3 regions of the Shewanella carassii genome follow, and region 1 is predicted to be linked to each of the others. Evidence: predicted binding sites of a transcription regulator. Region 1 holds the regulator's gene; each other region holds the start of a gene.
The links. Region 1 encodes MetJ, which represses methionine synthesis genes. Its sites were predicted from a motif close to TAGACGTCTAGACGTCTA; they were not measured.

Region 1 (10,595 bases):
TCACAGTCAGTGAGGCGTTGATATCCAGCGCCGTATCCACCACGGGCAATAACGAATAGGCGCTGCCGTCCAGCACTTCATCCACCTTCACAGGTGCACCCACGGGCGTGCCCGAGCCAGTGTATTCATAGTCGTAGTAGAGCCCCGCCAGCTTGATAAACATCCTGGGATTGATATCGAAGATGTAGTAGGCCTCGGTCACATGGCCGCGGGTGGCCAGTTTGCTGCCGACCGGGTCGTCCTGGGCCTGGGTGAAGGGCGTCCAGTACTTGGATCCATAGTTGTATTCCAGACCGAACTTGCCGTAAGGCGCCGGGATCTGCATGCCGATATAGATGCCGTAACCATCGTGGGAGGCATCGGACTCGGCGCTGGATGGCACCAGCAGCAGTTCATCGCCACTGCTGTTGAGTTCTGCCTGGAACACGGCATCGGTCAACATGCCGCCGAACATGCCGGCGTTGCCGTTGCTCTCAGCGCGGGTCCAGCCGAAGGAGGCAAACAGCTTGAGATCGTCATCGGACTCATAGGCATAGCCCAGGCCGCCCAGGTACATGTCGCCTATGACCCCGCTGGGTTGCACCCGGGTAACAAAGTTGAAGTTGTCGAATTTCTGCAGATCACTGTAGAGGGTGGGAGCGAAAATTCCGGCCAACTCGTTGGGGAAGGCCATGGTGCCCTTGAAACCATCGTTGATATCCCGCGCGGCAAACAGGGTCAGTTGCAGGAAATGGTTACCGTCGTTGATCACATCAATGTTGAAACCGCCCAGATGGGTGTCCTTGCTGACGGTATCGCCATAGAGCTCGCCATTGCCCCATTGGGACTCAAAGCCCTGACCGTAACAGAAACGCACCACTTGGCCTTCTATCCCGGTGAGCTCTCCAAGCTTGTAGCCCAGAGTGGCGCCGTCAAAGTTGAAGTTGACCAGGTGTCCGGAAGGGGTGCCGCCACGCTTTTCATTTTCCCGGTAGTGGCTCGGCGGACCATAGGTGGAGGGGCGACGGCCGACAGACAGATAAAACTCGCTGCCGCCGATGTTTTTCCAGTCAAAGTAGGCGCGCTCGACCCGCAGCCAGTCGCCACTGGGGTTGCCTGAGTTGGTGCCGTCCATGGTGAAAGAGCGCCAGGAATCAAACACCTGCACACCGGTGGAATCGCCCCAGTCCTTGAACATGGTCAGGCGTCCGGCAAAGCTGACGTTGTCCCACACCTTGGCCTTGAGATCGAGCCGCAGCCGAGTGGTGTAGAAGATGTCATTGTCTATGTCGCCACTGCGATAAGGCGCCAGCACATAGGGCATAACGCCCTGCAGTTGTCCCTGGGCAAAGGCGTTGGCCAGCTCAGGGTTGGCGGCCATCATCTTGCCAAGGGGCGAGGTGGGATCCATGGGGTTGCCCAGTTCGCCGGCCATGGCTTTGGCGCCGAAGTCGTTGAAGTCCATCTTGATCGCCGGATGCCAGGTGACATTGCCATAGTGCAGCGAGTGGGCTCGAGTGCGAAAGTCACCGCTGATCTCCAGTCGATCGAGCGCCGTGTGCCGCTCTGTCTTGTCCACCCGGCTGTTGAGTATATCCAGCTCTTCGGTGATCTCCTGCAGTTGCTGTTTAAGCTCGCGGATCTTGGTGCTGTCATCCAGTTCTCCGGCCTGGAGCTGGGGGCTGCCCAGCAGAGCCAAACCCAGTGCCTGGGCCACCGCCAGTGCGATAAGAGTACGCATAGTAGATTCTCCTGACCGGCCTTGCCGGTCGTTTTCAGGCAGCAAGCGGCCCTGGGGTAACCCCATACTTGGCTTACTGACTGTTAATGATTATGGGAAGGTGCGAACAAGTCCCATGTGTGCTCTGCGTCGGCTTACAGGCCTGGATGCAAGGCGTGGTTCGCAGCAAATGGCCTAGTCCTTTGCAAGAAGCACAACACAGCAGGCAGGCCTGTAAGCCACGCCCTTCGGGGCTCTCACAGCAACCGGCTCTCTACGTTATCCGACTTCGACAGGCCCCGGCATGCCTTCAGTCAGATGCCTTGAACGCCAATTGCTGTGCAAGCCAGAGTGCCACGAGGACTTATTCGCACCTTCCCGCGCTATCAACCGCAGGTCTGGGGTTGATCCGAGTCGGCGGCATGGTCGTACAGGAACTGTTGAATATCCTTGAGTTCCTGCTCAGTTAAAGGCTGAAACGCCTCGGGTTTGGCTTTGTGTTTGTCTCTGGCGAAGAATCTGTCCCATTGGCTCATGGTCTTGCTCATGGGAGTCAGTTCGCCGCCTATGCCTGCTTTGCTGTGACACTCTTTACAGACTTTCTTGTACAGGTGTTTGCCTTTCTTGGGGTTGCCGCCGTCGGCTGCGGTGGCGCCTGTGGCCAATGCACAGGCTAAAAGCAGAAGGCCGAGTTTGCTGCTGGTGTTCATCATCTATTCCTCTGGGTGACCGCCCGCTCCGTTAATGGGCTGTTATTTTTAGTGTCCATTCGGTTATTAATTTAACAACTCGGGAGTTTTTCAGCTTTGAACTGGATCACTTCCATGAAATAAATCTAATTGATAAAAATTTCATTGAAATTAATCTAATGTAAGTGTGGTGGTTTTTATTTAACAATATGATTTATAACAGTTTTGTTTTTGTTTTCTGACAAGGGTAACAACAAGAAAGGCGTAAATTTTAGCTGTGATCTGCTTAACAATTGTGAATATTTGTCATCTGTTCACTTGTGAATGTAAATTTTTTTGATGTTTTTGAGTCTAAAAATATCGGCTCAAGCCAGGGGCGATTGCCTTCACATTTTTAAGGACTTTCAAAAGTGTTTACCGTGCCTGGATCACACTCATCCTCGCTATGTGGTTTACCACAATACCCACACAAATCTAATGGGTAAACAATAGGTTCAAGCCGCGGTAGTCAAGCGGTATCCAATACAAACAATAACCTGTGTGAGCGACCTTTCCCTAAGGGGAGAGGATGGAGGTAAACCATGATAGAGCTTGATCGGCGCACCTTTCTGAAAGGGGCTGGAGCCGGAGGGGCAACCTGTGCCCTGGCCGGGGTTCTGCCCGGTTCACTGGCGGCTTTGGGGCATGGCCCTTTGACCGGCAGTGCCACTGAAATTGCCAGTATGTGTGAGATGTGTTCGACCCGTTGCCCGATTTCGGCGCGGATAATCGACGGCAAAAACGTCTTTATTTCTGGTAACAAAGAAGCCAAATCATTCGGCGGTAAGGTTTGTGCCCGTGGCGGCGCCGGCCTTAGCCTATTGTACGATCCACAAAGGATCGTTAAACCACTCAAGCGCGTTGGTGAACGCGGTGAAGGCAAGTGGGCCGAAATCAGCTGGCAGGAAGCCTATCAAACCATCGCCAGCAAGCTGAATCAAATCAAGGCCGATCACGGCCCTGAAGCCGTGGCATTTTCCTCCAAGTCAGGCTCGCTGTCCGGACACCTGTTCTATTTGGGGCAGGCTTATGGCAGCCCCAACTCCTTTACCCATAACACCACTTGCCCGGGCGGTTATGTGGTCGCCGCCAAGGCGATGTTCGGTACCAAGGTGAAGCGGGATCTCTCCAACTCTAAGTACATTATCAACTTTGGTCATAACCTCTATGAAGGGATCAATATGTCCGAGACCCGTGGCCTGATGAAGGCCCAGGCCGACAAAGGCGCCAAGTTGGTGGTGTTTGAACCCAGATTCTCGGTAGTGGCCGATAAGGCCGATGAGTGGTATGCCATTCGTCCCGGCTCGGATGTGGCCGTAGCCCTGGCGCTGTGCCATGTGTTGATTGCTGACAACCTCTATGACAAGGCTTTTATCGAGCGTTATGTCGTAGGTTTTGAAGAGTTTGCCGCCGAGGTCAAGGCTTATACTCCTGAGTGGGCCGAGAAAATTTCCGATGTGCCCGCCGCCGACATTCGTCGTATTGCCCACGAGTATGCTGCTGCTGCGCCTCATGCCGTGGTCGACTTTGGCCACAGATCTACCTTTACCCCGGAAGAGTTCGATATGCGCCGGGCGCTGTATGCCGCCAACGTGCTGATCGGTAACCTGGAACGCAAGGGTGGCCTCTACATGGGCAAGAAGGCGGGTGGTTACAACAAGTTTGCCGGTGAAGCCGTGGCCCCTGAGCTGGGCAAGCCGGGCGTCAAACTGCCCAAGCCGCAAGCCAAACGCATCGACCAGATGGATGAGCAGTTTGCCATGGCCTGGTCCGGTGGTGGTATCTATCAGTCAATCATAGATGCGACTCTGGAAGCCAAGCCTTACCAACTGCGCGCCTGGGTTATGAGCCGCACTAACCCGATGCAGACCATGACCGACCGTGCCAAGGTGGTTGAGAGCCTGAAGAAGTTGGAGTTTGTGGTTTCCTGTGATGTTTACATCAGTGAAACCGCCGCCTGGGCCGACATCATACTGCCCGAGTGTACTTACCTGGAGCGGGATGAAGAAGTCGCCGACAAGTCCGGCAAGAACCCGGCCTACTACCTGCGTCAGCAAGTGGTGGATGTGATTGGCGATGCCAAGCCTTCCTGGCAAATCTTCCGTGAACTGGGCATAGAGATGGGCTTGGAGCAGTACTATCCCTGGGAAAACATGGAAACCCTGCAATTCCTGCAGGTGAATAAAGACGCCCAGCTGCTGCAGCATATCAAGGACAAGGGTTTTGTCAGCTACGGCAAACCGCTGATGCTGCGTGAACCCAAGATGGTAGCCGACTTTGTCGCCGCCTACCCCAACGCTAGAGCCATGGATGAAGACGGTACTTACGGCAGCGCGCTCAAGTTCAAGACCCCCAGCGGTAAGATTGAACTGACCTCCGCCAAGGTGGAAGGCATGGCGCCTGGACGCGGCACTATCGCCTATCGTGAAGTGACCCTGAAACAGCCGGACGAGCTCTACTTTATTCAGGGCAAGGTGGCGGTGCATACCAATGGCGCGACCCACAATGTGCCTATGCTGGCCAACCTAATGTCCGACAACGCCGTTTGGATCCACCCTGACACAGCCGCCAAGCATGGCATTGAGAATGGGGATGCCATTCGCCTCACGTCCAGTGTCGGTAGTGAAGAGGGTCATGCGCTGGTGACCAAGGGTATACGTCCCGACACAGTGTTCGCCTACATGGGCTTTGGCTCCAAGAACAAGGAGCTGGCACGGGCGACCGGCAAAGGTGTGCACTGCGGTAACCTGCTGCCCAACGTGACTGCACCTGTGTGCGGTATGAACGTACACACCACAGGTGTGAAGCTGGAAAAGGCATAAGGGGAGGCGAAGATGACTAAAAGATATGTGATGGTGCACGACGAGAATAAGTGCATCGGCTGTCAGGCCTGTAACGTCGCCTGCCGCAGCGAAAATGGTGTACCTGAGAGCGTAACCCGCCTGCAGGTACGGGTAGAAGGCCCATTTGGTGATGCGCCGCATCTGCACTTCAAGTATCACAGGGTGTCCTGTCAGCAGTGTGAAGATGCCCCTTGCGTCAAGGTTTGTCCTACTGGGGCGGCCTATGTGGGCGAGGACGGCATTATTTCCATCAAGGCGGAGAAGTGTGTCGGCTGTATGTACTGTGTGGCGGCCTGCCCCTACAAAGTGCGCTTTATGAACCCGGAAACCAAGGTGGCCGACAAGTGCAACTTCTGTAAGGACACACGTCTGGCTCGAGGCGAACAACCCGCCTGTGTGACCGTATGTCCTACCGATGCCCTGGTGTTTGGTGATGCCAACGAGGCCGGTAGCGAGGTGGCGACTCTGCTCAACACCCGCGTGACTTATCAGGACAAGACCCATCTGGGGACTAAACCCAGAATCTACCGTATTCCTGTCAAGAGAGGGGGGATCCAATCATGAACAATACTTGGGGCGATATGACACAATACGACCCTGTAACCTGGAACTGGGTCATTGCGGTTTACCTCTTCTTGGCTGGGTTATCGGCGGGCAGTCTGCTGATTGGGATCGGGCTGCGTTGGGTACAAAACAAGACAGAGGGGGATAGCGGCCTTCTCAAGGCGGCAGCCTTGATAGCACCCGTGGCCATCTGTCTGGGGATGGTGTGTCTGGTGTTTGACCTGACCAAACCGTTCCACTTCTGGCTGATCCTGATCAACTACAACCTGACCTCCGTGATGTCCATCGGGGTGTTGGCGCTGCTGGCCTATATTCCGCTGACCTTTGCCTATGCGCTGGTCGTGCTGAAAGATGATCTCGGTAACTGGGGTTTGGGCTTCCTTAAAGGGATTGCAGAATCACTGACTGGCCTGCGCAAGACCATGGAAGTGCTGCTGTTCGTGCTGGCGATTGTCGTGGGGGCCTATACCGGCTTCCTGATCTCCGCCATGAATGCCTATCCCATGCTGAACACTGCCGTATTACCGGCGCTGTTCCTGGTGTCCGGCTTGTCGGCCGGTGCGGCCGCCAATGCGGTAGTGGCGCTGCTGCTGTTCAAGACAGACAAGCACTGCCCGCAGCTGGGACGGATGCATGGCCTGGAACTGCCCATAATGGCGACAGAAATTCTGTTCCTGTTCATGCTGTTCTGCGCGCTCTACTTCAAGGGCGGTGCCGCCGCCGCGGCGCTGGCATCATTGACAAGTGGCGTCTGGGCCAGTGTGTTCTGGATTGGAGTTGTGGGTATAGGTTTTGGGATCCCACTGCTTTCCATGTTGTTGCTACCGGCGAGTACCCGTCACACCAAGGGCGCCATGTTGGCGGTAGCCTGCTGCAGTCTGACCGGGGTGCTGGCACTTAGACACTTCATTCTCTATGCAGGTCAGAGCTATCTTGGTTAACAAGCACCTCTGAACCTGTTTTGCCTCAGCCCGTATCATTTGATACGGGCTTTTTTGTGTTTGATGTCATAGTTTCATCGAGATTTGGACTATCTTTAACCCAGATAACCGCTTGTGTCAGGTTATAGATAAAAACAAGAGGGTGATGAGATGAAACTGAGTCTGTTGACACTGCTTACCACGGGGCTTGCCAGTACGCTGACGCTGGCAGCGCAAGATGTTTATGAGGCCCGCTCCGATGCCATGGGCGGCGTTGCCGTGGCGGCCGGTAATCGTGAGGCGGCGGCCTTTTCCAATCCGGCGCTGCTGGCTTTGCCCTCGCGCCGCAGCAGTGACTTCAGTTTACTCATTCCTACCATAGGCGCCGATGGCGCCGATAAAGATCAGATGATCGATAAGTTTGACGCCCTGCAGGATAACTATGACGCTCTGGTCAATGCCATAGACGCCGCCGACACAGCGGCTATCGATGACTACCGAAAGCGCCTCAGTGGTGACTTGCAATCGCTGCAGGGCAATAGCGCCTACGTTAGTGCCGGTATCAATATGGCGTTGGTCATGCCCTCGGATGGTTTTAGCTATGCCTTTGTGTTCAAGAGTTATCTCGATGCTCTGGGGATAGCCGAAATCGCCGCTGCAGATATTGATACCCTGGATAATCTGGATCCCAATAACCCGCCGGAAATCCAAGATTTGACCTCCCAGGGGCGAGTGGTAGCCGGGGCGGTTTCCGAGCTCGGGGTTGCCGTGAGCTATCCGCTATCTATCGTCAACATGCCGGTGACAGTGGGAGTCACTCCCAAGCTGCAACGGCTGGATAGTTTCAACTATGCCGTCAGCGCCAATAACTTCGATGCCGATGACTTCAACGACGATGATTATCGTAGTGATGATTCAGGCTTTAACCTGGATCTTGGCCTGGCATTCCAGCCATTGGATGGTTTGGTTATCGGTGTCAGCGGTCGTAACCTCATCAAACGGGACTTAAGCAGCATAGAGGCCGGCGGCGTGCAGCTTACCTATCAGGTGAAACCTATGGTTACCGCCGGGGTGGCCTATGACTGGGCGGCTTTTTCGCTCAGCAGCGACTTGGATCTTACCGACAACGACAAGTTTGCCGAGCTTGAGGGCAGCCGCTATTGGCGTTTAGGCGGTGAATACCGGCCTACCGACTGGGTTGCTTTGCGGCTCGGTTATCGCCAGGATCTCAATGATCACAGCGCCGATCTCTACTCACTCGGGACAGGGTTCGCCATAGGCAACAGCTTCCGGCTGGATCTCACCGGTATGTTTGGCAGTGACGATGCCATAGGCGGAGTACTGCAAACCAGCTATCACTTCTAACAGCGATTTAACCGTTGATGAGCGCCAGGGTTGACTTGATAGTCAGCAACAGGGCGCTCAGGGTGCATAGCGCCAAGGTTAAGCTGCGGGTCTTCTCTTTATCCACCCGGCCCACCAAACGGCCAGCGACCAGAAAACCAATAAATACCGCAGGCAGCAGCAACAGCGATAGCCACAGATGCTTTAGGGTCAAGAGGCCAAAACAGCCGAGAATGATCAAGGCTATCAAGGAGCTGAAGATGAAGAAGGCCGACAGCGCTGCGCGGAACTGACTGGCATCCTTACCCGCCAGCAGCAGAGCCATAGGTGGTCCACCTATGGCCGCCACGGTACCGAAGATCCCGGAAAATACCCCGGCAATAAACAGGCTGAGGCGGTTGATCTTAATGCTGTATTTTCTGAAGCTGAGAAATACGGCCACGGCCACAATCAGGGCTATGGTCAAGCCCATAATCGGTTGCGGTGCCAGCAACAACAGGGTGGCACCAATCAGGCCGCCGGGGAGTCGTCCCAGCAAGGCATATTGCAAGCCGTTGAATTCCAGGTGGCCGCGTTCGCGTATCAAGGTCAACAGGGCGATAGAAAATCCCATCACAATCACAGGGACGGGAACCAGTTCCGGATCGACGATATACAGCAAAGGTGTGGCTACCACGGCCAGGCCAAAGCCTATCAGCGACTGGGTCAGGGCGCCGGTAAATATGATCAGGGATGCCAGCAACAGGGTGACGGGATCTATCAGTGACAGCATTCGCAAGCTCCCAAAAGAAAAGGATCGCGCAGCGATCCTTGTTCAACAATAAGATAATTCAGAGGAATAAGACACTTATTCCATGTCTTCCCATTCAATGCCCATGGCATCCATCATGCGTTTGGCTTCTTCCGGGATGCTGTCTGGTTTGTCTTTGGACAAATCCTCATCATTGGGCAGTGGCTGGCCGGTATAGGCATGCAGGAAGGCTTCGCACAACAGTTCGCTGTTTGTGGCGTGCCGCAGGTTGTTTACCTGGCGCCGGGTGCGCTCATCGGTCAATACTTTCAGTACCTTCAACGGAATAGAGACAGTGATTTTTTTCACTTGCTCATTCTTCTTGCCGTGTTCGGCATAAGGGCTGATGTATTCGCCATTCCATTCAGTCATTGATTCACCTGTGATCTCACTAATTCGCAGCAGATTTTAAACCCTTACAGGATACAGTCAAATGATTGCCTGCAAAATCTGTGCAATATGAACAGAAATCCATACATTTGGACGTCCAAACGTCTTGATGCCTATTGACGGCTGGATAGTCATTGGTTAGATTTAGACGTCCAGACATCTTTATGGTGTCGAACCTCAGCATTCAGGAGTCGATTATGACAGAGCGGCGATTAGCAACCACAGCGGTCCGGCAGGGCATCGAATCAGACAGCCAGCACGGGGCCGTGGTGCCACCCATCTATCTGTCGACCAACTATGCCTTTGAGGGGCACACTCAGCCAAGAGCCTTTGATTACAGCCGCTCGGGTAATCCTACCCGCTCCATTCTGGGGGATGCCTTGGGGGAGCTGGAACAGGGTTGCAGTGCGGCAATTACAGCGACCGGCATGGCGGCCATTACTCTGGTGGTCAACCTGCTGGGGCCGGATGACCTCTTGTTGGTGCCCCATGACTGTTATGGCGGTAGCTATAGGTTGTTCACCCATCTGGCCGCCAAGGGCCAGTTTCGTTTGCAGGTTTTGGATCAAACCGACCCGCAAGCACTCGCCGCTGCCCTGGCGCAAAAGCCGCGCATGGTGTGGCTCGAGACGCCATCTAATCCGCTGCTGCGGGTTGTGGATATCACCGCCATTGCCGAGGCGGCCCACCAGCAGGGGGCATTGGTGGTGGCCGACAACACCTTTTTATCGCCGGCGCTGCAACAGCCTTTACTGTTGGGGGCCGACATAGTGGTGCACTCGACCACTAAATACATCAATGGCCACAGCGATGTGGTGGGCGGCGCCGTGATTGCCAAAGATCCCGAACTGGCAGAGCAGCTGCACTGGTGGTCCAACACGCTTGGGCTGAGCGGTGGCGCCTTCGATAGCTACTTGACCCTGCGAGGCCTGCGTACTCTGGCGCTGAGGATCCGCGAGCATCAGGCCAATGCCGAGCGCATAGTGGCGCTGCTGAGCCAGAGCCCGGTGGTAGACAAAGTTTATTATCCGGGGCTTAAGAGTCACCCTGGTCATGAGATTGCCGCCAGGCAGCAGAGTGGCTTTGGCGCTATGCTGAGTTTTGAACTCAAGGGCGATGAGACGCAGGTGGTTGCCTTCCTCGGCGCGCTCAGGCTGTTTTCCGTGGCCGAGAGCCTGGGAGGGGTTGAGAGCCTGGTGGCCGTGCCCGCCACCATGACCCACAGAGCCATGACGAGTGAGGCTCGCGCCGAAGCCGGTATTAAAGATACGCTTATTCGCTTGTCTGTGGGCATAGAAGATAGCCGGGATCTGCTAG
Region 2 (10,595 bases), 1.6 Mb from region 1:
CACTTGCTGCAGCGGGTTGAGCCACGGCTGCACTGGTGGATTCAGCGGCAACTTCAATGGCAAACAGAGGCTGATGCACCTGGGCCAACTGCCCCTTGCGGTAGTGCAGCTTGACTATTTTACCGGCCTTCATCGCCGGGATTTGCACCAGTGCCTTGTCTGTCATTACATCACAGATAGGTTGATCTTCAACCACAGTGTCGCCTTCTGCGACCAGCCACTCCACCAGTTCGCACTCGACTATGCCCTCGCCGATATCCGGCAGCATAAAGTCTTCCACCTGGCTGCTACCACCTGCAGCACTAGTACTCGGCTGTGCAGCAGTATCGGCGCTGGCTACAGGTACAGGCACTTCGCTGTCTGCAGCGTCCACTTCCACGGCATACAAAGGCTCATGCACCTTGGCAATTTCCCCCTTAGCGTAATAAAGCTTACTGATAACACCGGGGAAAGGCGCTGGAATTTGCACCAGAGCCTTGTCTGTCATCACATCACAAACGGGTTGATCTTCGGCGACGGTATCCCCCTCAGCCACCAACCATTCCACCAGTTCACACTCGACAACACCTTCGCCTATGTCGGGCAAAATAAAATCTTTAATCATCCTGGCTCTCCTAGAAATTCACCGAGGCCTTGATGGCTTCAAAGGTTTTAAGCGCATCCGGCATATATTCTTTTTCGTGGATCAAGGGATATGGCGTATCCAGACCACAAACCCGGCTGATGGGCGACTCCAGGTACAGGAAGCATTCCTGTTGGATGGTAGCGGCAATTTCACCGGCAAAACCACCGGTCAGCGGCGCTTCGTGGTTGATAAGCAATCTGCCGGTCTTTTTCACCGACTCGGCCACGGTTTCCACATCCCAAGGGGCGAGAGTACGAAGGTCGATGACTTCGCAGTCAATGCCTTCCTCTTTGGCCATATCGGCTGCTTTCTCGATGATTTCCATCTGCGCGCCCCAGGCCAGCAGAGTAATATCTTTACCCTCACGAACCACTTCGGCTTTACCCAGCTCCAGTTGATAGTCGCCTTCCGGCACATCGCCGACAGAGGCGCGGTACAGGCGCTTGGGCTCAAAGAAGACCACAGGGTTGTTATCGCGAATGGCGGCCAGCAGCAAACCCTTGGCTTGGTATGGGTTACGGGGAACCACCACCTTAAGACCGGGCGTTTGGGTAAAGTAGGCTTCCGGTGACTGGGAGTGGTAATGACCGCCGGCAATGCCGCCGCCATAGGGGGTTCTGAAGGTCAGGCCGCCGACATCAAACTCGTTGCCGCTGCGGTATCTGAACTTAGCCGCTTCGTTGACGATTTGATCGAACGCCGGGAAGATGTAGTCGGCAAACTGGATTTCCGCTACCGGCGTCATGCCGTTGGAAGCCAGGCCGTTGGCAAAGCCTGCTATCCCCTGTTCGGTAAGTGGAGTATTGAAGCAGCGCTCACGGCCAAACTTTTCCTGCAAACCGGAAGTTGCCCGGAACACACCGCCGAAATGGCCTACGTCTTCACCGAAAACCAGCATCTTGTCGTCGGCTTCCATCGCTATGGTCAGGGCATTATTGATGGCCTGTAACATATTCATCTGTGCCACGCTTATGATCTCCCTGCTGTTTTAGGATAGGCTTTCGGATACTTGGCAACGTGGGCCTTAAGCTCGGTTAATTGCTGCTTGAGCGCCACTGTCGGCTGATCAAAAACGTCTTCTATGATGGCGTCTATGGCTGGTGCCGGAACCTTTTCGGCCACTTTTACCGCGGCCAGCACTTCCTCGCGATACTTCTCATACAGCTCGGTCTCGTCGCTTTCCTTGAGCCAGCCTTTGTTGATCAGCCACAACTTGAAGCGTTTCACAGGGTCATGCTGTTGCCACTTGGCTTCTTCCTCTTTAGAGCGATAACCGGATGGATCGTCGGAAGATGAGTGGGCGCCCAGGCGGTAGGTCATGGCTTCAATCAGCACTGGCGCGTTGTTTTCAAGCGCGTAGGCTCTGGCTTGCTGCGTTGCGGCCAGAACCGCCAACATATCGTTGCCGTCGACTCTGATGGTGTGCATGCCATAACCAACGCCGCGGCTGGCTATGCCGTTACCGGCGTACTGCTCTTCCGTAGGGGTTGAGATGGCGTAGCCGTTGTTGCGGCAGAAGAAGATGACCGGCGCTTTATGAACTGCGGCCATATTGAGACCGGCATGGAAATCGCCTTCAGAGGCGGCGCCTTCACCAAAGTAACAGATAGCGACATTACGCTTGCCCTGCATCTTCAGCGAGTAACCTATACCGGATGCCTGCGGGATCTGGGTCGCCAGCGGTGAAGAGATGGTTTGGTAGTTGAGTTCACGGCTGCCATAGTGAATAGGCATCTGCCGGCCTTTGCCCAGATCTTTCTCATTGCTGAACATCTGGTTCATAAACTGCTCTGTGGTAAAGCCTCGATAACGCAGTGCGGCATGTTCGCGGTACTGGGCAAGGATCACATCCTTGTCATCCAGCGCGGCGGCACTGCCGATAACGGCGGCTTCTTCACCGATACAGGTCATGTAAAAACTGATCCTTCCCTGACGCTGGGCGCCCAACATACGTTCGTCCAGGACACGGGTAAAGACACAGGTATCGAATATCTTGCGTGACAGGGCTTCATCTATGACGGGCAATACCGCCTCTTCATAGGTGGTGCCGTCGGCCTGAAGTATTTTGAGTACAGGGATATGCAGCGAGTCCTTGTTCAAAAAACTCACCCGATGCACCGTCTCATTCATCTTTGTTGCGTTGCTCATAGTGTGCTCTTGTTATCTCTGGGTTTGTCCGGCTCGAAACCGGCCCTACCGATTTTTTCAGTACGCGCCCCGAACATTACGTTAACGTAAACTAGCAAGCAACTCCCGCCTTGGTCGCTTTGCCAACTAGCATGGGATCGGTGCGTATATATTGGTTTACAATTCAGGCCAATGGCACCTCTGTGGCCTGAACCAGGCAGATCACCGTTCGTTGGCCAATGGGCACCTTGGCGTTGGGAAACACCACAGCTTCCGAGTCCTGCTCTACTCGAATATCCCGGCCCGCTTCCCGCGCCAGCACATAACCCTTGGGGAAAGCGGTGAAGTTTTCCACATCGCTGGCGAAGGTAAATTCAAAGTCGTCGGCCTGCTTATTGATGACCCTACAGACCTGATAGATATTGACCCGTTCAAGCGCCTGTTCCTCGAGTTCGAGCGATTGCTTGCAGATCAAACGGCTCAGCATCTCCCGGGTGGCGATAAAACGTGTCATATCGTTTTGTCCCATGGGGTAAACCTTGCCAAGCTCAATGGTAAAGGCGTCAGCGCCAAACTGATTTGACGAGAAATAGCTGAAAGTGGTTGTGGGTTCATGATGCAGCAACACGGTATCGACTCCGGCCGCCTCCAGGAACATCAATTGTTCACGGCTGTAAGCCTTACCCGGTCGATAGGGATAGATGGCAAACTTTTCATGCTTGGAGCCGCGAATGGCGGTGTGCAGATCGTAATGGATCCTCTGTCTTGCCCCTTGCGGTGCGTCTTCGAAGAAACGTGTGACATAATTTTCCAGCTTCTTGGCGCGGATCCGCTCCGGGTTCACCAGCCCGGGGGAATTGGAATGTTCACCACTGAACAGCCGGTTGAGGTTTTCATCGACAATACGGGTGCCACGGTTAATTGCCGCCGGGTTACCGAACATGAAAAGTACTCGCTGCCCTACCCGTATCTCTTGCTTCAACAGCGACTTGATAATGCCATTACACAGTTCAATAGGTGCAGTTTCATTGCCGTGTACCCCGGATGACAGCACGATATCTTTATCACTCTGGTTGTCCAGAGGTTCAAACAGCAAGACTCCTGTGTCCCAAATCGCTATCCGAGTGTGGTCGCCAAGCGTGCCGCTAACGCTTTCCAGTGAATTGGGGTTATTTAGAGTCAATGACAGGAAGTCAGGATTATCCTTCAAGGCTTGTAACACGAAATACTCCTTCTTATTGCCGCTTTGGCTGTTGTTTCCATTAACGCTGCCTCCTGGGCATTTGTCGCAGTGCGTTTGCTAGTTGAGACCAGCGCCGGAGAGCAAGGTTTCATAGTATCACAGCTTATTAAATTGGTGATGTGACTAAAGCTATCCAATGCTAGGCTCGCGAACGGGTTTCAGATAATCCTTATCTAACTAAGGAAGAAAAAAGCTACTCCAACAAATACACCACTTGTGCCGGGAAAGCTTATCATGCACAATTTGGCCATCCAGACATCTAGAGATAAGTTCAATGGCGGTAGCAACATTCGGTGGCGGTTGTTTTTGGGGGGTGGAGTATTTCTTTCGCCAGGTGCCCGGGGTATTAAACGCCAGCAGTGGTTATATGGGCGGTGATGATAGAATCAACCGCTATGAAGAGGTCAAACAGGGAAACAGCGGCCATGCCGAAGTGGTTCAGGTGGAGTTCGATGAAGCCCAGGTTTCATTTAACGAGCTGCTGCAAGTTTTCTGGAGCAATCACAACCCCACCAGTCTCAATCGCCAAGGCGGTGATATCGGCACCCAGTATCGGAGCGTGATTTTTTTTCACAGCAAAGAGCAGAAGGAGCAGGCTGAGGCCTCGAAACTGGCGTTGGCTCGTAGTGGTAAGTGGGGGCAGCGGCACATAGTGACAGAAATTGTTCCAGTGAAACAGTTTCATCGTGCGGAAGAATATCATCAGGATTATATCCAGAAGAATAACCTGCCCAGTTGCCATCTTGAATATTGATCCCCGGGAATAAAAAAGCGCAACTGTGTTCACGGCTGCGCTTTTTTACTGAATTGGCAATCTCTTAAGCTCAGTTCGGCTTGCCTTTTAGGGCGCTGGTTATCAGCGTTCTCGCCTGTTCCAGTATCTGCTGCAGATGCTGCTCGCTGACAAAGCTTTCGGCGTAAATTTTATAGAGTGCCTCAGTGCCTGAAGGTCTGGCGGCAAACCAGCCGTTGTCGGTTAGCACCTTAATACCGCCAATGGCACCATCATTGCCAGGGGCCTTGGTCAGTACCGCCTTAATCTTGTCTCCGGCCAAAGTCTCTGCCCCCAGAGTATCTGCATTGAGGGTGGCAAAACGCGCCTTTTGCTTGGCATTGATGGGACTGTCTATCCGTTTGTAGAAGCAATGACCGTGTATAGCAGCCAGTTCTGCATAACGCTCGGCTGGATTTTTGCCGGTCACGGCGAGGATCTCAGCGGCCAGCAGTCCGAGAATAAAACCGTCTTTATCCGTGCACCAGGTTGTGCCGTCACGTCGAAGGAAGGCGGCGCCGGCGCTTTCTTCGCCGCCAAAGGCCAGGCTGGCTTCACTCAACCCACCGACAAACCACTTGAAACCAACCGGCACTTCACAAAGCTGGCGCCCGTGTGAGGCAACTATCTTGTCTATCATGCCACTGGAAACCAAGGTCTTGCCGATCTGCAGCGTCTGCGGCCAATCGGGTCTGTGCTCCAGCAGGTAATCTATCACCACTGCCAAAAAGTGGTTGGGGTCCATCAACCCTGTCTCTGGGCAGACTATCCCATGTCTGTCGTAGTCGGGATCGTTGCCAAGGCAGATATCGAACTCATCCATGTGCTTAAGCAGGCCTGCCATGGCAAAAGGCGATGAGCAGTCCATGCGGATTTTGCCGTCTTTATCCAGTGGCATAAAGCCGAAGCTGGGATCCACCCGGTCGTTGACCACTGTGATATTCACCCCATAACGGCGGGCAATATGTGGCCAGTAATGGATACCTGAGCCGCCCAAAGGGTCGACACCTATGCGAATGCCGGCATCTTTGATGGCTTGCATATTTACTACAGAGGCGAGATCGGCAACATAGGGCTCAATAAGATCGGTTTCTTTGATGAGTCCGATACTGGCGGCTACGCCGTAGTTGAGTTTCCTGACCCCTTCCAGCTGCGCCTTGAGATAATCGTTGGCTCGCTGTTCAATCCAGGCGGTAATCTCACCTTCTGCCGGCCCACCATGGGGCGGGTTGTACTTAATTCCGCCATCCTGAGGGGGGTTGTGAGACGGGGTAATAATAATGCCATCGCTAAGCTCGTGGGCATTTCGGTTTGCGCTAACTATGGCATGGGAGATGACAGGCGTAGGCGTAAAGCCTTGGTTTTCTTGCACCACCACTTTCACATTGTTGGCCAGCAAGACTTCGATGGCAGAAATATAAGCCGCCTCAGACAAGGCATGGGTGTCCATGCCCAGATAGAGTGAACCCTCAATTCCATGGGATTGGCGGTAATCTACCACAGCTTGGGTTATGGCCCAGATATGGTTTTGATTGAAGCTGCCGCTGAAGGAACTGCCCCTGTGCCCAGAGGTGCCAAAGCTCACTCTTTGGGCCGGGTCATCACAGTTGGGGACAATTCGGTAATAGTGGCTCATCAGCCGCGGAATATTAACCAGATCGTTCTGCGTGGCCTTGTTACCGGCCCGCTCATGAATAGCCAAAACAGTACTCCTTGATGGCGATGTTGAAATACAGATTTACGCCTTAAGCGGCAACGCCTTATCGGCAATGGCTTTAGCCTTGCTGCCGTTGCACCCCATCTTTTCAAGGACTTCAGACAATATAGTGTGTTTCTTGGCAGTGTTGTTATTAGTGGTCACCCAAAAACCACTGCTGCCGACTTCTTTGGGGTTGGCAGACTTACTGGCCTTGAGCAAGGCTTCCTTCGAAGTGGCAAAATAGAGGCGGTCACGCCCCTGAACTTGCAGCACTTGTTCAAAACCGCGGGGGTCTTGGTTGTACAGGCATTCGAGGGCGAACAGAAACCGGCCAACGGCCCCCTTTTGGGCTTCGATAGCCGCACTGCTAAACAGGTTGTCAAAGTCCAGAGTGGACTCTACTTCGGGTAATGCATTGGGACGATAGCCCTGCTCCATTCCTGGCTGGCTGATATCAGCCGGAGCCTTGGGCTCAACTGCGGTAGCATCCAAGCCTAACAGTCGACGAAGAATATCCGATGCGCTTTCGCCAATCCTTTCGGTCTTCCCGGCAATAAAGCGATACAGTTCCTCATCCACCTCAATATATTTCATGGCCCGATTCCTTTAATTTCTGCTTGTTCTATGCAGCCTTTATGACTGTGCCGTCAAAGCCCCTCTGGGGCGCAGCTGCGATTTGGCTCAAAGTATGCCATAACTCGCCAGCGGTGGAAGGCTGAATCATACCAAAATACGAGAATTGAGTTGTAAACCTAAGACTTGCGCAGCCAATTTGTTGAAAAAGCGGTCAAATCCAGTGTTAAATCCGCATCCATCCTTGTCAAATACTGACCTTTGTCGCAGAATTTGCCCCCTGCCGAATGCTGGCAACAAACTCTCACAGTAAAGGGGGGCGTATGCACTTTGTCTCGACCGGAAGCGGGAGTCCGGTGTTGCTGATCCATGGCTTATTCGGTGATTTGGATAATCTCAAATCGCTCGGGGCCCAGCTTGAGCAAAATCATCGAGTGATAAGAGTCGATTGTCCCAATCACGGTCAAAGTGAACATTGGCCACAGATGGACTATCCAGCCCTTGCAAAAGCGTTTGTGGCTCTGCTCGATGAGCTGGCTATAGACAAGGTACATCTGGTGGGCCATTCCATGGGCGGCAAGATTGCCATGGCAACCGCGCTGGCTTATCCGCAGCGAGTACAATCGCTGACCGCCGCCGATATCGCGCCTGTGGCCTACTCGCCGAGACATGAAAAAGTGTTTGCCGGCCTGAGCAGTATGCCGCTGGATATTAAAGACAGACGTCAAGCGCTGGCACATCTTTTAAATCATGAGATCGATGAAGCGACGGCGCAATTTCTACTCAAGAGCCTGCGCCGCACCGAGTCAGGGTTTGAGTGGAAGATGAATCTGCCGGGGTTGATTGACAGTTATCCGGCGATCATAGGTTGGCATAATGGCCCAGAGCGCCGCGGTGGCCAATTGAGCTATCAGGGACCCACCTTGATGCTCCGGGGCGGCGAGTCAAATTATGTCACAGGCGATTACAAAGAGCAGATCATCGCTCAATTCCCGCAAGTGAAAGCTAAAACTCTGGAAGGTTGCGGACACTGGTTACACGCCCAGAAACCGGCGATATTTAACCGTATTGTGTCCGATTTCATTACCAGTACCGAGCAAGAACAAGGACCTAACTGAGGGTAAATGCGGTAGCAGCCCCCGAACCAATATGCTATATTCCCGCCTCTTTTGGGTAAGGGAACACCAGGAGTTGCAGCGTGTTAAATCAGTATATGCAGCAGATAGAAGCCATAGGGCTGGATCTGTTTTTCGCGGCAATTTTCTTTTTTATCGGTATGGCCATCAGGGATGTGCTCAAGCAGGGTAATGTGCCCAAGTTTGGTCGCTTTATTGTTTGGTTAGTACTCTTCCTTGGCTGTGCAGGCTTTGTCGCCAAGGGAATAATTCAAATGACCTGGGAAGGCTCAGGTATAGGTTAAACATCAGATTTCAAATGGCAAAAGAAGCAACAGACAGAACCACCATAGACCTTTTTGCCACTGAAAAGCGCCGCGGACGGCCTAGAAGCAATCCTTTGCCCCGCGAGCAGCAGCTCAAGGTGAATAAACGTAACCAGATCATGCGGGATCGGGCAAAGGGTCTGAAACGAATAGAGTTAAAAGTGTCACAAGATTTATATGACGCCTTGAATGAGAAGGCTTTGGCCAGTAACATCAGCCGCAGCCAGTTAATAGAATTGATCCTTCAGGAGCAGTTAGGTTAGCCCCTGTCAGGAAAGATCGAAGTAGATAGCGAACTAGACATTAAAGGAAAGACAATGGCAACTGTAGGTCTTTTTTTCGGTAGCGATACAGGTAACACCGAAGCTGTAGCCAAGATGATCCAGAAGAAACTGGGTAAGAAGATGGTTGAGGTGAAAGATATCGCCAAGAGCACCAAAGAGCAGATCGCCGAATACGACCTGCTAATCTTCGGGATCCCCACCTGGTACTATGGTGAAGCTCAATGTGACTGGGACGATTTCTTCCCTGAGCTGGAGCAGATAGATTTTACCGATAAGTTGGTAGCCATTTTCGGTTGCGGCGATCAGGAAGACTATGCCGAGTATTTCCTCGATGCCATGGGCATGATCCGCGATATCGTTGAAGAGCGCGGCGCAATAGTCATTGGCCACTGGCCAACAGAAGGCTACAACTTCGAAGCCTCTAAGGGACTGGTTGATGATAAGCACTTTGTCGGTCTTGGTATAGATGAAGACCGTCAACCCGAATTGACCGAAGAACGCGTCGACGCCTGGGTTAAACAGATATACGAAGAGATGTGCCTGGCTGAGCTGGAAGACTAATATCCGCTCCCAGATACTTCTCCGGCGGCCTTTATGGCCGCCTTTTTATTGGCTATCACTCTGGAACATGGAAACACAATGCAAGTCGACAATCAGCGTCATTGGGATATCTTCTGCACTGTGGTAGACAACTATGGTGACATAGGTGTTACCTGGCGCCTGGCGCGGCAACTGGTCAGCGAATACGGCATTGAGGTACGTTTGTGGGTCGATGATCTCAACAGCTTCGCGCATATTTTGCCCGAACTTAACTCGACTCTAGTCAGTCAACACTTTGGTGGAGTTGAAGTCATCCACTGGTGCGCCCCCCTGCCCTTGGCCTGGCTACCGGGCGAAGTCTTGATAGAAGCCTTTGCCTGCGACTTGCCCTCGGAAGTGCTCACAAGCCTGCCTGAGCTTGCCAAGGCGCCCAAGTGGATAAACCTAGATTATCTCAGCGCCGAGAGCTGGATAGAGGACTGTCATGGCCTCAGTTCGCCGGCACTCAAAGGGGTCAAGAAGACCTTTTTCTTCCCAGGCTTTACCCCAAAGTCAGGCGGGCTCATCTGCGAGCAGTCTCTGTTTAGCGAACGTGATGCCTGGCAAGCAACGCCTGAGCACGCCATGGCCCACTTTGCCGAGCTGGGGCTTAGTGATATTGCCATTGATGATTACCTCATCAGCCTGTTCAGCTACGAGACCCCAGCCTTGCCAGCGCTGCTTAAGCTTTGGCAACAGAGTGAGCGGCGAGTACAACTGTTAGTTCCCAAGGGGCGTAGCCTGGATTGCCTCGCGCCTTTGCTTGAGCAATTTAACCAGGACTCCGGACCCAAAGTCGACTGGCAAGATCCCGCCAGTTGGCAAGCCGGTCAGAGTTTCAGCCGCGGCGCACTCAAGGTGCAAATCCTGCCGATGACAGATCAAGATGGTTATGATCGCCTGTTGTGGAGTTGCGATTTCAACATAGTTCGCGGCGAAGATTCCTTTTTACGCGCTCAGTGGGCCGCAAAACCCTTTATTTGGCATATCTATCAACAGGAAGAACAAGCACATCTGGTAAAATTGGATGCTTTTATGGCACGATACTGCGATAATCTGCCTCCCCCTGTCGCCCAAACTTGGCGAACGCTGAATACGGCATTCAACTGCGGTCAGGGTGAACAAGCTTGCCAAAGCTGGCAAGCTCTGAATTCTGCCATGCCGACCCTGCTACAACATGCCAAAAAGTGGCCGGCTGAAGCAATAAATGAAGCAGATCTGGCAAACAGGCTAGTGCAAATGGCCAAAAACG
Region 3 (10,595 bases), 1.5 Mb from region 1:
GGCGGTGAAATCGGGGTTGAGAGCCAGTTTGGCAACGGCAGCTGTTTCTTCTTCACTGTGCGGCTCAAGGTGGCGGACAACGATGCTTTGAATGTAGAGCAGGAGCTGGAGGGCATGCCGATTCTGGTGGTCGATGACAACGGCACTGCCAGAGATATCTTGCGTACCACGCTCGAGAGCATGGGCTTTGCCGTCGATTGCGCCCGCAGCGGCATGGAGGCACTGGATAAGGTGAAGCGCCAGTCCTACAAGATGGCCCTGATCGATTGGAAGATGCCTGAGCTGGACGGCATGGAAACCGCGCGGCAAATGTTGCAGTTAAAGGAGCCGCCGCTGATCCTCATGGTGTCGGCTCATGCCAATAGCGATTTTATCGAACAGCTGGAGCGGCTCGGGTTGAATGGCTATATCACCAAGCCGGTCAGTGCCTCCAGGCTGCTCGATGGCATCATGCTGGCGCTTGGGCGTCAGGGGCATATTCCCATCAGACGCAAGGCCTTGGATCTCGAATCCCTGCAACTGGCGGCGCTTGCCGGCAAGCGTGTGCTGCTGGTGGAAGACAACGAGATGAACCAGGAAGTGGCGACCGAGTTTCTCGAGCAGGTAGGCATAAACTTATCCATTGCCGAGAATGGCCAGATAGCACTGGAGAAGTTGGCGCAGCAACCGTTTGATCTTGTGTTGATGGACTGTCAGATGCCGGTGATGGATGGATATCAGGCCACAGAGGCACTGCGTAAGATGCCAGGGCTTGAGCAGTTACCTGTGATTGCCATGACGGCCAATGCCATGGCTGGTGATAAGGAGATGTGTTTGCGAGCCGGCATGAATGATCACATCGCCAAACCGATAGAAGTCAGTCTCTTGTACCAGGTGTTGTTGCAATATCTGACCGGTGGTTCAAGGCTCGGCTCACCGGAAAACGCTGAGGTCGGCGAACCGAGTGAGGAAAAAACTGCCCATTTAGTGAGTTGGCCAGAACAGGAGAGTCTGGATATCGATCGGGGGCTGCAGCTGGTGCAGTATTCTGAGCGCCTCTATCGACGCATCTTCGAGCGTTTTCTCACCAGTCAGGGTAATGTCGGTAAACGGATCCGCAAGGCGCTCAAGGAGCAACAGCAGGAAGAAGCCGTTCGGGCGGCGCATACCCTAAAGGGGCTGGCAGGTAACCTCTGTTCCGAGCCTTTGGTGGAAGAGGCCAGGCAATTGGAGGCTAAGTTGGCGGCTGGTGAAGCGTGTGAGCAAGAGTTGCTGGCGGTGGAAACCCGGGTCGCAGCCATTGTTGAAGCCATTGCAACCTGGATAGGTGATAAGCCACAAAGTGATCCTCAGAAGGAAGCTGATGCCGCCGAGGAGATGGATACCGAGGCGCTCAAAGCGGCGCTGGTGCAGTTGTTGCAAACTCTGGAAGACGCCGATGCCGATGCCGTTGTTCAGCTGGAAGCCTTGAGCCGCCGGGTGAGTCAACCTTTGTGGCAGCGCCTGAAACCCGTCAGCAGCATGGTCGGCAGCTATCAGTTTGACGATGCTGCCGACCTTATTCGCGAATTACAACAAGAGCTGAACGAGGCGGAATAAGCCTGACTATACTCAACAGATAATTACGGGCTACGGCGGAACCTGCCGTGCCGAGATGTAAATCGGTGTCTGGAGCAAGAGGGAGATAGGGATGGAAAAAGCCACTGTGCTGGTGGTGGATGATACACCGGAGAACATAGATATTCTGGTGGGGATCCTTGGCGACGATTATAAACTCAAGGTGGCGATAGATGGCCCCAGAGCCTTGGCGTTGGCACAAAAGACTCCTCCGGATCTGATCCTTCTGGATGTGATGATGCCGGGCATGAATGGCTATGAAGTCTGTAAGCGTCTCAAGCAGGAACCCATGACCAGCCATATTCCGGTGATCTTTGTCACCGCCCTTTCAGATGTTGCCGATGAGACCCAAGGCTTTGATTTGGGGGCCGTCGACTACATCACTAAGCCTGTCAGCGCCCCGATAGTCAAGGCCAGGGTGCGTAACCACTTGGCCCTCTATGATCAGAAACGTTTGCTGGAGCAACAGGTACGCGAACGCACCCGTGAGCTGGAGCAGACCCGCTTCGAGATCATTCGTCGTCTGGGCCGCGCCGCCGAATATAAGGATAATGAGACCGGCTTGCACGTTATTCGCATGAGCCATTATGCCAAGTTGCTGGCACAGCAGGCCAAGCTGCCGGACCACTTTTGCGAACTGCTCTATAACGCGGCGCCCATGCATGATATCGGCAAGATAGGCACGCCGGACGCTGTGCTGAAAAAGCCGGCCAAACTGGATGCCGAAGAGTGGCTGATCATGCAACAACACGCCGAAATCGGCGCCGAGATCATTGGAGAGCATCCTGATCCTCTGTTGCAGATGTCCCGGCGCATTGCGCTGACCCACCACGAGAAGTGGGATGGCTCAGGTTATCCCAATGGCTTGAAGGGACAGGAGATTCCCTTGGAGGGGCGGATAGTCGCTATCGCAGATGTCTTTGATGCCCTGACCTCGATTCGCCCTTACAAGAAGGCCTGGAGCATAGAAGATACCATGGCGCTACTGGAGTCCGAGGCGGGAAAACACTTCGATCCTGAACTGGTGGAACTGTTCAAACAGATACTGCCTCAGGTGATTGAGGTGCGAGATACCCATATGGAAACCGAGCCTGGCGCCGAGTAGCGACGAACGGCAGATAAAAATAAAGGCGCCGAAGGCGCCTTTATTGGGTCACTCATTGTTACTCCTGCTCTTCCAGAGAGTAGGGCAGAGGCAGTACCGTCAGTTCGCTATTTTCATCATCGGCGATGCGGAATTGGGCGCCGACTTCAGTGTCATTGGCCAGCACTGCGGTCAGCAGTAACTCGCCATTTCGTTGTACGGCTTCAATAATGCTACCGCCCTTACGAAAACCTTCATCCAACGCCATTTCCAGCGTGGTTTCTGGGGTGACATCGACAGTGGCTTTACCCTTGAGGATATAGAGGGCTCGCTTGTTGCCGCCGCGATACTTCATTCTGGCCACGGTTTCCTGGCCCATATAGCAACCCTTGGTGAAGCTGATGCCATTGATGGCCTGCAGGTTGCACATTTGCGGTACAAACTGGCCCATGTGTGATGCCGGCAGGTTAGGGTAGGCGGCGAGGATTTCCAGCTCTTGCCAGGCACTGGCATCGACTAGTGGCTGTTGCTGACACAAGGCTTCGGCCTGGGCCTTGGGCAGTACCAGAATAAAGCGTTCGTCGTCCTGTAGCACTACGCCGCCATCGAAGGTGCTGACTTGTTGCTCGGCGTTGAAGCCCGGGAACTGTTCAGCCAGCCAAGCGGCTGCCTTGGCGCCGGCAACACCCAGAAGGCTGTAATCGTCACTGGCATCGACCAGTTCGGCCTTACTGAATACCGCATATTTCTTTAGTTGCGGTAGGTCGGCAGCCAGGGTATCTCTTGGCATCATCAACATCAGAGCATCACCCAGGGCAAAGGTTCTGAAGCTTGAAAGCATTTTGCCCTTGGGATCGCAGTGCGCACCCCAACGCCACTCCTCGGCCGTGAGAGAGCTGATATCTGTGGTGACCTGACCGTGAATAAAGCTGCGGCCCTGTTCACCGGTAACGGCGAGCAGACCCAAGTGAGAGAGACGGGAAATAAGCAGATCCGGAATGCCGGCATCCAGTGGCCAATCGGGCTGAGAAACGCAAATGCTCATAACAAGATCCTGAGATTGAAGGCATTAAGAGATCTGCGATTGTAGCGGATTTAACAGAAATAAACAGGGCGCCAATGGCAATATGGCGCCCTGTAAAAATCAGAACAGCAAACGAGTACGGATAGTACCTTCAATAGACTTGAGTTCTGTCAGGGCTTCTTCCGCCTGAGTGGTATCCACTTCCATTACCACATAACCTATGGTCGGCGTGGTTTGCAGATACTGGGCGGAGATGTTGATACCTTTCTCCGAGAACGCCTGGTTAATCTTGATCAGAATACCTGGGCGGTTGTGGTGAATATGCAGCAGACGGGAGGCATCTTTATGCTGTGGCAGCGATACTTCCGGGAAGTTGACCGCCGACAGGGTAGAGCCGTTGTCTGAGTATTTGGCCAGCTTACCGGCAACCTCAATACCAATGTTTTCCTGGGCTTCTTCTGTGCTGCCGCCTATGTGTGGGGTCAGTAACACATTGTCCAGGCCGCGCAGCGGGCTTTGGAATTCATCTGTGTTGGACTTGGGCTCAACCGGGAACACGTCGATAGCGGCGCCCGCCAACTGTTGCTCCTTGAGGGCTACCGCCAGAGCATCGATATCTACCACTGTGCCACGAGAAGCGTTGATCAATATGCTGCCTTTGCGCATCATCGCCAGCTCGGCTTGGGCAATCATCTCTTTGGTCTGTGGTGTTTCAGGCACATGCAGGCTGACCACATCGGCCTGAGACAACAACTGTTCCATTGAGTGTACTTGCTGAGCGTTACCCAGCGGCAGTTTGTCTTCGATATCGAAGAAGATCACTTTCATCCCCAGGGTTTCGGCGAGTATCCCAAGCTGGGTGCCGATATGGCCATAACCTATGACCCCCAGGGTCTTACCGCGGGCTTCGAAGCTGCCATTGGCGCTCTTGAGCCAGCCACCGCGATGGGCAAGGGCGTTGCGCTGCGGAATACCGCGCAGCAGCATGATGATTTCACCGAGTACCAGTTCGGCCACGCTACGGGTATTGGAGAAGGGTGCGTTGAATACCGGAATACCCAGTTGCTCGGCGGCTTTGAGGTCGACCTGGTTGGTGCCGATACAGAAACATCCAATGGCAACCAGCTTTTCGGCTTGCTGTAATACTTCTTGGGTCAGTTGGGTACGGGAGCGGATTCCGACGAAATGGGCATCCTTGATCGACTGCTGCAGCTCAGCGCCGGAGAGTGATGCCTTGTGATACTCGATATTGGTGTAGCCAGCCCGTTCCAGCACATCGACGGCTGATTGGTGGACGCCTTCCAACAACAGGATTTTAATTTTATCCTTGTCCAGCGAGTGTTTCGCCATGATATAGGTACCCTCTTGATTAATAACTAATGTACGTATGCTATGATGCTTTCGCTCATGCCCAATCAAAGTAGCACTTTTTTAAGATGAAGTGGAGGGCTAGATGGCTAAAGTATTTATTCCTAATTGAGAACAATCACAGGTAAAGGAAAAGTGGCTTGAAAAACACGATTATTTGGCTGGTTATTTATTTTGCAGTACTTATCTGGTCGGCCATTGCTCCCAAGGATGATTTTACTTGGTGGTTGGAGGCGTTGCCGGGAATGCTGGCGCTGCCGATACTGTTTTTTACCCGCAAACGTTTTCCGCTGACCACACTGGTCTATGGCTTAATCTTGGTGCACTGCCTGATCCTGTTTGTTGGGGCTCATTACACTTATGCCGAGGTGCCGTTGTTTGATACTTTGGCGCAGTGGATGGGCTCTGAGCGCAATAACTACGATAAGTTGGGTCACTTGGCGCAAGGGTTTATCCCGGCCATGATTGCCAGGGAGATACTACTGCGTAATCAAGCTGTGAAGCCGGGTGGCTGGTGTACCTTTCTGGTCAGTTGTTTCGCTCTGGCCTTGTCGGCCTTTTATGAATTGATTGAATGGTGGGTAGCCGTTGCTACCGGAACCGGCGCCGAGGCTTTTCTCGGTACCCAGGGCTATGTCTGGGATACTCAATCGGATATGCTGATGGCCTTGGTCGGTGCCCTCGCCGCTTTGATGGTTTTATCCTCATTTCATGACCGTCAATTGAAGCGCTTTGTTGGTGATTGATAGGCATGGCTCAGACTTTCGTCTGTTATCTTTACAAGATTTCATCTGGTAATACGATTAAAGGTTGTTAGAATCATACTTTATGGTGATGAAAAACTGACACTATCGGGTCAGAATCATCCAATACATTTTGTATAAGCTCATGTCAGTTGATTAAGGAAGTCACCCCTTTAGGGGTATGAGTGAGACTTTTCAGGGAGAAGAGTAAATATGAGTAGTATCAATGAGTTGGTTTTTATAAATCAGGTGGCCGCCCCTTGTCATTTAGCCATTTTGGCCGAGTCAATCGGTCTCAAAACCCGCATTATCCGCCATCCGGAGCAGTTGGAACCGCAGAAAAACGATAGTACTTTCTATCTAATATCTCAGAAGGGGTCCGCTTTGGACAATAAGGGGATCCCCTTATTGGCTGGTCGCCTGGTGTCCCATGTGCCAGTTGCCCTCTATCAGGTTGCCAGGGGGTCACTGGATCAGGAATCTGCCATGTTGCTGGGGATCCGTGGGGTGCTTTATTCAGATCAACGCATCGATCTTATGCTTACTGGCCTGCGCAAGATGGTGGCCGATGAACTCTGGTACGACAGAACTCTTATCAGCAAGATGTTCCGCAAGCTGGTCAAGACATTGGATGCTGGTAATGAGATATCCGCCGATACGGTTTCCATGCTGCAGATGTTGACTCGGCGTGAGCGTACCATTATTCAACTGGTTTCCAGCGGTGCCCGCAATAAAGAGATAGCCCAACGTCTGTGTATCAGTGAGCATACGGTCAAGGCACATATCTCATCAATTTTCCGTAAGACGCAATCTCGTAATCGAGTCGAATTATTGCGTTGGGTCCAAACCTATCAGAGCCATTTCGATCTCATCAGTTGAGTTGGCGTCATATCCAAGTGGAACTCGGCCCCTAATGGGGCTTGTTTATGCTTTGATGGCTTTTATGTAAACCAAGTCAGTGGAAAATTCCTCTCAGAGTGCCGCATCGCCGCTACTTGGCGCTGTTTTGCGTCTCGGTAATGGCTTTCAGCCAAAGCTATGATAGCCGCTGTGCCTGCGACGAAAGTCGTGGTGTAAAAGCCTCCATGCACAACGGCCTGCTCGCCTTCCTTGGCTCGCGCTCATAAGCTTGTTGCTTCGCAACATTCGCTTTGCTCGACCTTCGAGCTTCGACGTCCCTGTCTCGGCTACGTCAATTTGCAACAACGCCGGCGGCGGCTCCGAAGGGGGAATTGGTGTAATTCTGTTAGCACTGAGTAGCTTGAAACATCTGAAGTGTCTGCAGACATACACCTCATTTTCAGGCACAGGCGGAACTGTGACCGTCGAAAACAAGGATGTTTTCGTCGAGGCTACAGGGACGTATTCACGCCGTGTCACAGGATCGCCTGTGCGAGAGGCGCACCGCAGGTGATGGGCTGCAACTTAGCTGGCAGCTAAAACCAGGTTTATTAGTGATATTTGGTTCAAAGCCATGATAGCCGCTGTGCCAGCGGCCTAACGTCGTGGTGTAAATACCTCCTTGCACAACGGCCAGTTCACCATCCAAGGCTCGCGCTCGAAAGCATGTTGCTGCGCAACTCTCGCCGAGTCACAGGATCGCCTGTGCATAAGCCTGCGGCAGGCAATGAGAAACATCCGTCGCCGGAGGCCCTGCCAATACTAATTAGTAACTTTTAGTTAGAAGCCATGATAGCCGCTGTGCCAGCGGCCTAAAGTCGTGGTGTAAATGCCTCCATGCACAACGGCCAGTTCGCCATCCCTGGCTCTCGCTCGCAGCCAGTCGCTGCGCGACACTCGCCAAACCACACCGGACAAGGGGCTTTGCTTGTCCAAAGCCCCTTGCATCCCCAAGGACACCCCGACGTAGCCGAAATCCCCGCTGGCTTATGAAGCCAATTGGCTACACTCAGGACTCGCCAAATGCATCCATGCATAAGGGCCAGCTCGCCTTCCTTGGCTCGCGCTCATAAGCTTGTTGCTTTGCAACATTCGCCTTGCTCGACCTTCGAGCCTCGACCTCCCTGTCTCGGCTACGCCAATTTACAACAACGCCAGCGGCGGCTCCGAAGGGGATTGGTGCAATTCTGCAATCATAGCTTTGCTTGAAATTGCTTATATACCCACAGACATACACCTCATTTTCAGGCACAGGCGGAACTGTGACCTTCCGAGCCAGGGATGGCGAGGCAGAGCTTACAGGGACGTACTCGCAGCGAGTCACAGGATCGCCTGTGCGAAAAGCGCACCGCAGGTGATTGACTACATCGTGGCTGGAAGCACGGCCAATACTAACTTAGGAACTTTTAGCTGGAAGCTATGATAGCCGCTGTGCCAGCGGCGAATACTCGCGTTGTTATTCGATGCTTATGGTATGGGGGTTCCAGGAAACCGCTGGAACCATGAGTTTTCAAGCTATAATGACTCACGCTCAGTTGGCAATTGGGCAAATAAAAAGGGAGCCAAGAGGCTCCCTTTCGCATAAAGCACCAGAGTGATTAGTTCTGGATCACAGTGGCAACGTTGTAGTCACCGCTTTGGGTTACGCTGATAGCGTTGTTGGCACCGGCTTGAGAACCGACAACCAGGTTTTCGTTACCGCTTTGGGTGATCATCAGGCTGTTACCTGTACCGACCACGGCGAAGGCGCCGCCATCAACACCGCTCACCCAGTTGTTGTCGCCGCTTTGAACGACTTGAGCCAGGTTGTCATCACCGAGGATCAGCAGATCAACCAGGTTGAGGTCACCGCTTTGAGTGGTTTCGATGTCGGTATTGTTGTAGCCAACAACAGTGACCAGAGCTTCGTTGGCGCTGCCATCTTGCTCCATATCCACTTCGTTGTTATCGCCTTCCAGTTCGGCATAGGCAAAGTTTTCAGTGCCTTCCTGATGGATTTCGATCTGGTTGTCTTCGCCAGTGGTGAAGGCAACCAGTTCGTTGTAATCGCCCTGTGAGGTCAGATCCATGCTGTTGTCTGTGCCATAGGCGGCGGCAGTGGCGAAGTTGGTGCTGCCATCCTGCTCCAGGTCGATATCGTTGTCGTTACCCCAGATTTGGAATTCAACGCCGTTGGTATCGCCGTCTTGTTGGATATCGACGACGTTATCACTACCTTGGATATCGGCAACCAGCAGATCGCCAACGGTGTTGTTGTCGCCTGTCTGGCGGATTTCAACATCGTTGTCATCACCTGTGGTGAATTCGAGTACTGCGGTGTTGGCGGTACCAGTTTGTACCATTTCGATACCGTTCTCAGAGCCGGACAGAGCATAAACAAAACCAGTGTTCAGATCGCCTGACTGGTCGATTTCGATGCTGTTGTTGTCACCGGCAACACCGCGAACGCCACCTATGTTGGCGTTACCTTCTTGCATTACAGTTACTGAGTTGCCGTTGCCTACGTTAGGGCTGAAATCAACGGCTATCATGCCGGCTTCGTTGTTATTACCGTTCTGGCTGATATAGCCAGAGTTGTCGTTGCCGTTGACACGGAATACTGCAAAGTTGGTGTCACCGTTCTGGTTTACTTCGGCGCTGTTGTTGTCACCTATCAGTTCAACATTGGCTTCGTTGAAGAAACCGGATTGAACGACAGTTGCAGTGTTGACGTTACCATCCACATCGACGCTGGCTACATGCCAATCTTCATTCTGAGTCACTGTGACAATGTTTTCATCGCCCTTGGAGTCAACATAGGCTTCGTGCCAAACACCGTTCTGAACCACAGTGGCTTCTTGGGCAGAACCTTCCTGGTTGATCTCAGCCAGATTCAGAATGCCGGTTTGCTCGGCATAGACTTCCTGACCTGCAGCACCGTAGCTTTGCTGATTAACTGAGATTTCATTGACGCTACCGGCAAAGGCTTGAGCACTCATACCCAGACCCGCTGTGATAGCCAGTGCAATCAGTGACTTTTTAGCTTGAGATTTCATTAAACGCTCCCTGTGTTTTTAATACTGCGTGATGCTGATAGTGGCTGCATCGGCAATTTGTTGTATCGAAAAATTGGCACTGCCAAGCTGGTTGAGTTGCACCAGATTGTCATTGCCTATTTGAGTGATGTTTGCCTTATTGGCGTCACCCACCTGCATCATTTCAACCTGATTATTGACCCCGAGTTGTATTACCTGTGCCTGATTACCCAAGCCGACTTGGGTAAGGATGGCGCTGTTGTCAATTCCGGCTTGAACTATGATGGCTTGGTTGAAACTGCCTTGTTGCATCAGGTTGACTAAATTATCGCGTCCCTGAGTTTCCAGCAGTGTCTGGAGGGTGACTGGCAACTCCTGTAGTGCATTTACCTGGCGCTCTGTCGCTGTTGAACCAAGACTGGTCAACAAAACGGCCGAACCAAACAGGATTTTTGCGAGTACCGACACCTAAGACTCCTTTTCGTACATATCCTTGACTGAACCAGAGTGGTACAAATCAGCAACAAAAGTTACGCGCCTGGAGCCGGTGCCGCAATCGGAGTTAAAGGCTATTTAGGCTTTAGTCGATATTGCTTTTTGCAATAAGGGGTTAATTTTAAATTTGCATTTAAAACAGTATATTATGAATTGTATTTGGTGATTTTTAAGATTGAGTATACCTAACCCGTCTAGTAGCAAAGTTGTATTTTACGATTTGATGCTTTCTCTATTGTTTTCATTGCGGTAACAATCTATTTGCAATAAATAAACGCCGGATTTTCTCGTTGGTTATTGTTTCGCTGGTGCTTAAAGGCGCTGCCAACGACATAAGCCGTTCCGGATAACAAGGGATTATAAGGACTATA

Region 2: msrA (peptide-methionine (S)-S-oxide reductase MsrA) is a predicted target of MetJ. The motif match lies at 4,240-4,257, and genes of this name have one in related genera.
Region 3: serA (phosphoglycerate dehydrogenase) is a predicted target of MetJ. The motif match lies at 5,147-5,164, and genes of this name have one in related genera.

Annotation. Positions count from the first base shown of each region.
Region 1 covers NZ_AP024618.1:3,820,419-3,831,013, reverse strand. Annotated here, with positions in the region: gene K5621_RS17190 (DUF3373 domain-containing protein) at 1-1,720, opposite strand, end outside; gene K5621_RS17185 (c-type cytochrome) at 2,086-2,412, opposite strand; gene phsA (thiosulfate reductase PhsA) at 2,970-5,249, shown strand; gene K5621_RS17175 (4Fe-4S dicluster domain-containing protein) at 5,262-5,834, shown strand; gene nrfD (NrfD/PsrC family molybdoenzyme membrane anchor subunit) at 5,831-6,775, shown strand; gene K5621_RS17165 (conjugal transfer protein TraF) at 6,926-8,119, shown strand; gene K5621_RS17160 (sulfite exporter TauE/SafE family protein) at 8,127-8,870, opposite strand; gene metJ (met regulon transcriptional regulator MetJ) at 8,946-9,260, opposite strand; gene metB (cystathionine gamma-synthase) at 9,476-10,595, shown strand, end outside.
Region 2 covers NZ_AP024618.1:2,197,208-2,207,802, reverse strand. Annotated here, with positions in the region: gene K5621_RS10055 (dihydrolipoyllysine-residue acetyltransferase) at 1-604, opposite strand, end outside; gene K5621_RS10050 (alpha-ketoacid dehydrogenase subunit beta) at 615-1,592, opposite strand; gene K5621_RS10045 (thiamine pyrophosphate-dependent dehydrogenase E1 component subunit alpha) at 1,595-2,773, opposite strand; gene astE (succinylglutamate desuccinylase) at 2,937-3,974, opposite strand; gene msrA (peptide-methionine (S)-S-oxide reductase MsrA) at 4,270-4,749, shown strand; gene pgm (phosphoglucomutase (alpha-D-glucose-1,6-bisphosphate-dependent)) at 4,820-6,469, opposite strand; gene seqA (replication initiation negative regulator SeqA) at 6,506-7,060, opposite strand; gene K5621_RS10020 (alpha/beta fold hydrolase) at 7,363-8,157, shown strand; gene K5621_RS10015 (DUF2788 domain-containing protein) at 8,238-8,459, shown strand; gene ybfE (LexA regulated protein) at 8,474-8,743, shown strand; gene fldA (flavodoxin FldA) at 8,798-9,325, shown strand; gene earP (elongation factor P maturation arginine rhamnosyltransferase EarP) at 9,404-10,595, shown strand, end outside.
Region 3 covers NZ_AP024618.1:908,686-919,280, forward strand. Annotated here, with positions in the region: gene K5621_RS04200 (PAS domain S-box protein) at 1-1,578, shown strand, start outside; gene K5621_RS04205 (response regulator) at 1,670-2,701, shown strand; gene ygfZ (tRNA-modifying protein YgfZ) at 2,760-3,725, opposite strand; gene serA (phosphoglycerate dehydrogenase) at 3,825-5,054, opposite strand; gene K5621_RS04220 (DUF2238 domain-containing protein) at 5,213-5,818, shown strand; gene K5621_RS04225 (helix-turn-helix transcriptional regulator) at 6,029-6,694, shown strand; gene K5621_RS04230 (hypothetical protein) at 7,496-7,663, opposite strand; gene K5621_RS04235 (curlin) at 8,314-9,750, opposite strand; gene K5621_RS04240 (curlin) at 9,769-10,197, opposite strand.